Linked DNA regions of Caldimonas thermodepolymerans. The protein of the gene in region 1 interacts with the protein of each later gene in a pairwise test. Links are inferred from orthologs where the notes say so. Each region holds a gene or a part of one and is shown in the gene's direction. Other genes may lie near its edges. The genes, in order: rlmN and ftsZ.

Region 1 (3,245 bases):
AGAAGCGCCAGGGCGGCAAGGGCCGCGGCAAGGGGCGCGGCAACGCGCGCGCCGCGGCGGGGCCCGATCCGCTGCAACAGACCTTCGACAAGCGGTTCCGCTCGGGGGGCGGCAACGGCGGCGGCAGCACGCGCATTCCCGATCCGCTGGAGCAGACCTACGACAAGCGCTTCGTCCAGGCTGCCCGCAAGGGGGGCGCGCCGCGCCAGCCCGACCCGATGCAGACCAGTGTCGGCTACATCGGCGGCGATGCGTTCTACCGCAAGACGCAGGGTGGCAAGGGCGGTGGCCGCGGCAAGGGCGGCAAGCGTGGCGGAAGGGGCCGTTGACGGTCACCCCACCCGCCGGATGCCCTTGACCCGCGCTGGAAATAGCGGCGCCTGCCTGGGGAAAACCCCCGTGCGGGCGTTACAATGAAAAGCTTTGCCAAGTACTTGATTTCAGGAGAACTTTCATGGCGGTCGAACGCACTCTGTCGATCATCAAACCCGATGCCGTGGCCAAGAACGTGATCGGCCAGATCTACTCTCGTTTCGAAGGCGCGGGTCTGAAGATCGTGGCGGCCAAGATGGTGCATCTGTCGCGCGGCGAGGCCGAGCAGTTCTACGCCGTGCACAAGGAGCGTCCCTTCTTCAAGGACCTGGTCGAGTTCATGATCTCCGGCCCGGTGATGGTGCAGGTGCTCGAAGGCGAGAACGCCATCGCCAAGAACCGCGAACTGATGGGCGCCACCGATCCGAAGAAGGCCGAGAAGGGCACCATCCGTGCCGACTTCGCGGAGAGCATCGACGCCAACGCCGTGCACGGCTCCGACGGTCCCGAAACCGCGGCTGCCGAAGTGGCGTTCTTCTTCCCCGGCATGAACATCTACAGCCGCTGAGCGCGGTTGTAGCCACTGCATCCTCGAACGAGGAAGGCACATGACCGTCAACCTACTGGATTTCGATCTCGACAGGCTGGCGGTCTACTGCGAGCAGCTGGGCGAGAAGCGCTTCCGCGCGACCCAGCTGTTCCGCTGGATCCACCAGAAGGGCGCGTCGGACTTCGAGCAGATGTCCGACCTCGCCAAGTCCCTGCGCCAGAAGCTGGCCGGCGTGGCCGAAGTGCGTGCGCTGCCGGTGCTGGCCGAGCAGGCGTCCGCCGACGGCACCATCAAGTGGCTGTTCGACGTGGGCAACGGCAATGCCGTCGAGTCCGTCTTCATTCCCGAGGACGACCGCGGCACGCTGTGCGTGTCCTCGCAGGCCGGCTGTGCGGTCGGCTGCCGTTTCTGCTCCACGGGGCACCAGGGGTTCAGCCGCAACCTGACCACCGGCGAGATCCTCGCCCAGCTCTGGTACGCCGAGCACCACCTGCGCCAGCGCCTGAACCTGGCCCCGGGCGAGCGCGCCATCACGAACGTCGTGATGATGGGCATGGGCGAGCCGCTGCAGAACTACTCGGCGCTGGTGCCGGCCCTGCGGGTGATGCTCGACGACCACGGCTACGGGCTGTCGCGCCGGCGCGTGACGGTGTCCACCTCCGGCGTGGTGCCGATGATCGACCGGCTGCGCCAGGACTGCCCGGTGGCGCTGGCCGTGTCGCTGCATGCGCCCAACGACACGCTGCGCGACGAGCTGGTGCCGCTGAACCGCAAGTACCCGATCGCCGAGCTGCTCGACGCCTGCAACCGCTACCTCGAGACCGCGCCGCGCGACTTCATCACCTTCGAGTACTGCATGCTCGACGGCGTGAACGACACCGAGGCGCATGCGCGCGAGCTGCTGGCGCTGCTCAAGGGGCGGGTGGCCTGCAAGCTGAACCTGATTCCCTTCAATCCCTTCCCCTCCTCGGGCCTGAAACGGTCTGCGCGTCCCCAGGTGCAGGCCTTCGCGAAGGTGCTGATGGATGCTGGTATCGTCACGACCGTTCGCAAGACGCGAGGAGACGACATTGACGCGGCTTGCGGTCAGCTGGCCGGCGAGGTCCAGGACCGTACCAACGTGCAGCAGCGCCTGACCCGCCAGCCGATACGCATCCATGCAACGACCGGCTCGAGCCGGCAGGAGAAGAGACGATGACGTTGGGTCGGCACGCATCCCGCAGGGTGTGGCATCTGATGGCAGTGCTCGCGGCCAGCGCCTGGCTGGCCGGTTGTGCGACGGCACCGTCGGGCGGATCGGGGGAGATCCGCACGGCTTCCGACCAGACCGAGGCCCAGCGGCGGGCCCAGATCCGCCTGGAACTGGCCACCGCCTACTTCACGCAGGGGCAGGTGACGACCGCGCTGGACGAGGTCAAGCTGGCGCTGCAGGCCGATCCCTCCATGCCCCAGGCCTACAACCTGCGCGGGTTGATCTACGCCAGCATGAATGAAGACCAGCTGGCCGAGGACAGCTTCCGCCGCGCGCTGCAGCTCAACGCGCGCGATGCGGACGTGATGCACAACTATGGCTGGTTCCTCTGCCAGCGCCGGCGCTACGCCGAAGCCCATGCCCAGTTCGATGCGGCGATCGGGATCCCGCAGTACCGGGATGCGCCGCGCACCCTGCTGGCCAAGGGGGTCTGCCAGGTGCGCGGCGGCGACCTGGCCGAGGCCGAGAAGACGCTGATGCGCGCCTACGAGCTGGACCCGTCCAGCCCCGCGATCGCGGTGAACCTGGCCCACGTGCTGTATCGCCGCGGCGAGCTGGAGCGTGCACGCTTCTACGTGCGCCGTGTCAACAACGTGCCCGAGTACGTGAACGCGGAAACGCTGTGGCTGGCCGCGCGCATCGAGCACAAGATGGGCAACACCGGCGGCGCGCTGGATTTCGGCAACCAGCTGCGCCAGCGCTTCCCGAACTCCCGCGAAGCGGCCGCTTTCGAGCGGAGGAACTTCAATGACTGAGGCGGACCGCAGCACGGCGGCACCCGGCGCGCCGGCACAGTCGGCCGGCGAGATGCTCAAGGCGGCGCGCCTGGCGCAGGGGGTGCACATCGCCGCGCTGGCCGCCTCGATCAAGGTCAGCGTCAAGAAGCTCGAGGCGCTCGAGGCCGACCAGTTCGACCAGCTGCCCGATCCCACGTTCGCGCGGGCGCTGGCGCAGACCGTCTGCCGTTTCCTCAAGGTCGATCCTGCGCCCATCCTGGCGCGGCTGCCCGAACCCGGCACGCCGTCGCGGCTGGAGCACGTCGCGCGCGGGCTCAACCAGCCGTTCCGCGATGGCTCGTCGCACGCCGGCGACGGCGTGGTCCTGTCGGCGCTGTCGCGCCCGGCGGTGTGG
Region 2 (3,250 bases), 870 kb from region 1 along the record:
GCCACGAGGTCAAGGAGCCGATCGGCATGAGCGGCGGGCGCCTGGAGGTCAAGGTGCACATCGTCACCGGCGCGCAGAGCGCGGCCGAGAACATCGTCAAGTGCGTGCGCCGCTGCGGGCTGGAGGTCGAGCAGCTGGTGCTCAACCCGAGCGCCTCGGCCGCCGCGGTGCTGACCGAGGACGAGAAGGACCTGGGCGTGGCGCTGGTCGACATCGGCGCCGGCACCACCGACGTGTCGATCTTCACCGACGGGGCGATCCGCCACACCGCGGTGATCCCGATCGCCGGCGACCTGATCACCAGCGACATCGCGATGGCGCTGCGCACGCCGACCAAGGACGCCGAGGAGATCAAGGTCGACTACGGCGTGGCCAAGCAGTTGCTGGCCGACCCCGGCGAGCAGGTCGAGGTGCCGGGCCTGGGCGACCGTGCGCCGCGCATGCTCAGCCGCCAGGCGCTGGCCGGCGTGATCGAGCCGCGTGTCGAGGAGATCTTCTCGCTGGTGCACCAGGTCATCCGCGAGAGCGGCTACGAGGAGCTGCTGTCCTCCGGCATCGTGCTGGCCGGCGGCTCCGCGGTGATGCCCGGCATGGTCGAGCTGGGCGAAGACATCTTTCTGAAACCCGTACGCAAGGGCATCCCGACCTACTCGGGGGCCCTGTACGACATGGTGGCCAACCCGCGTTCGGCCACCGTGATGGGACTGCTGGAGGAGGCGCGCCTGGCGCGCGTACGCGGGCATCGGGCGGCCCAGCAGGCCGGCTCGGTGACGACGCTCTTTGGCCGTATCAAGGACTGGTTGATCGGGAATTTCTGATGCCGTCGGGAACCGCTTCCCTCAGGCTGGGTTTGTTTTCTGGTTTTTGTGTGTTTGGTTTTTTTCTGCAAGGCAACTGCTGACGAAGGAGGTCCACCATGCCTATCGAGATGATTGAGGAATTCAACATGGGCACCCAGATCAAGGTGATCGGGGTGGGAGGCGGCGGTGGCAACGCCGTCGAGCACATGATCGCCAAGGGCGTGCAGGGCGTGGAGTTCATCTGTGCCAACACCGACGCCCAGGCGCTCAACAGCTCGTCGGCGCACAAGCTGATCCAGCTGGGCACCACGGGCCTGGGCGCCGGCGCCAAGCCGGAAGCCGGCAAGGCCGCGGCGGAAGAGGCGGTGGATCGCATCCGTGAAGCGATCGAAGGCGCGCACATGCTGTTCATCACCGCCGGCATGGGGGGCGGCACCGGCACCGGCGCCGCCCCGGTGATCGCCCGCGTGGCCAAGGACATGGGCATCCTGACCGTGGGCGTGGTCACCAAGCCGTTCGAGTTCGAGGGCCCGCGCCGCATGAAGCAGGCCGACACCGGCCTGGCCGAGCTGGAGGCCAATGTCGACTCGCTGATCGTGGTGCTCAACGAGAAGCTGCTGGAGGTGCTGGGCGACGACGTCACCCAGGACGAGGCCTTCGCGCAGGCCAACGACGTGCTGCGCAACGCGGTGGGCGGCATCAGCGACATCATCCACATCCCTGGCCTGGTCAACGTCGACTTCGAGGACGTCAAGACCGTGATGAGCGAGCCGGGCAAGGCCATGATGGGCACCGCGACCGCCTCCGGTCCGGACCGCGCGCTCAAGGCCGCCGAGGCTGCCGTCGCCTGCCCGCTGCTGGAAGGCATCGACCTGTCGGGCGCGCGTGGCGTGCTGGTGCTGATCGCCGCGGCGCGCAGCACCTTCAAGCTGGCCGAAAGCCGCAACGCGATGAACACCATCCGCCGCTACGCCGCCGAGGACGCGCACGTGATCTACGGCACGGCCTACGACGACAGCCTGGGCGACCAGCTGCGCGTGACGGTGATCGCCACCGGCCTGTCGGCCCAGGCGCGTCGCCAGCAGGCCCCGATCAGCGTGGTGCACTCGCAGCCGGCGCTGCGCACCGGCACCGACAACATCCCGGTGCTGAACGCGACCGTCGGTGGCGTGGGCCATGGCCCGGCCACCCACGACTACAGCAGCCTGAACACCCCCAGCGTGTGGCGTTCGGGCCGCACCCAGGCGGCGGCCAAGGTCGACGCGCTCGCGAGCAACGGGATGGACGAGATCGAGATCCCGGCGTTCCTGCGCAAGCAAGCCGACTGAGCCGGCGCCGAGCGGCGGCGCGGGCGGATCTGCCACCGGCGGTCTCGCCGTACGGGGGTACGGCGGCACCTCCGCCCGCTCGCGACGCTCGTCGTCCGGCCCCAATGGGCCGGTTGCGCCATCCGTGCGCAGGGGATAACCCTGCCTCATAGAATGCGGACATGCTTCAACAACGCACCCTCAAGTCGCTGACGCGCGCCGTCGGCGTCGGGCTGCACAGCGGGCAGCGCGTGGAACTCACGCTGCGGCCGGCCGCGCCCGACACCGGCATCGTGTTCCGCCGGGTCGACCTGCCCGTGCCGGTCGAGATTCCGGTGTCGGCGATGGCGGTCTCGGACACGCGCCTGGCCTCGACGCTGTCGGCCGGCGGCGACCCGGGCGCGCCCAAGGTGCACACGGTGGAGCACCTGATGTCCGCCTGCGCAGGCCTGGGGCTCGACAACCTGTATGTCGACATCACGGCCGAGGAAGTCCCGATCCTGGACGGCTCTGCAGCCTCCTTCGTCTACCTCCTGCAGAGCGCCGGGATCGAGCTCCAGGGTGCCCCGAAGCGGTTCCTGCGCGTCAAGAAGCCCGTGGAAGTGCGCGAAGGGGAGGGCCGCACCCTCAAGTGGGCCCGCCTCGAGCCCTACCACGGCTACAAGCTTTCCTTCGAGATCGACTTCGACCACCCGGCGGTGGACCAGACCGGCCAGCAGGTGGTGTTCGATTTCGCGTCCGGCCGCTACACCCGCGACATCGCGCGGGCGCGCACCTTCGGGTTCACCAAGGACCTGGAGGTGATGCGCGCGCGCGGGCTGGCGATGGGCGGCAGCATGGACAACGCGATCGTCGTCGACGACTACCGCGTGCTCAATGCCGAAGGGCTGCGCTACGACGACGAGTTCGTCAAGCACAAGATCCTGGATGCGATCGGCGACCTGTACATCGTGGGCAAGCCGCTGCTGGCGGCCTACAGCGCGTACAAGTCGGGCCACGCGCTCAACAACAAGCTGCTGCGCGCGCTGCTGGCCGATGCCTCAGCCTACGAGATCGTCACCTTCGAGGATGAACGCGAAGCGCCGGCCGGCTTCGCGCAACTGGCGCCTGCCTGGTAAGGGATCCGCACGATGTTCGCCGTCG

Evidence for each region.
Region 2: the proteins of rlmN (region 1) and ftsZ interact in binary tests that used the Escherichia coli proteins (3 or more experiments, as listed by UniProt). The link is inferred for Caldimonas thermodepolymerans from one-to-one orthologs.

What each region holds. Positions count from the first base shown.
Region 1 is NZ_CP064338.1:2,126,537-2,129,781, reverse strand. What follows is about bases 61-2,990. They hold rlmN (dual-specificity RNA methyltransferase RlmN), read left to right. Parts: upstream 61-920; coding sequence 921-2,060; downstream 2,061-2,990. Other genes in these bases: IS481_RS18525 (helix-turn-helix domain-containing protein), read left to right, coding at 2,862-2,990; pilW (type IV pilus biogenesis/stability protein PilW), read left to right, coding at 2,099-2,869; ndk (nucleoside-diphosphate kinase), read left to right, coding at 455-880; rluB (23S rRNA pseudouridine(2605) synthase RluB), read left to right, coding at 61-329. In the rest of the region: more of rluB, read left to right, coding at 1-60; more of IS481_RS18525, read left to right, coding at 2,991-3,245.
Region 2 is NZ_CP064338.1:2,992,764-2,996,013, reverse strand. Bases 88-3,022 are described here. They hold ftsZ (cell division protein FtsZ), read left to right. Parts: upstream 88-916; coding sequence 917-2,128; downstream 2,129-3,022. Other genes in these bases: lpxC (UDP-3-O-acyl-N-acetylglucosamine deacetylase), read left to right, coding at 2,290-3,022; ftsA (cell division protein FtsA), read left to right, coding at 88-818. Also shown: more of ftsA, read left to right, coding at 1-87; more of lpxC, read left to right, coding at 3,023-3,225; IS481_RS14090 (hypothetical protein), read left to right, coding at 3,238-3,250. UniProt on the Escherichia coli protein: Essential cell division protein that forms a contractile ring structure (Z ring) at the future cell division site. The regulation of the ring assembly controls the timing and the location of cell division.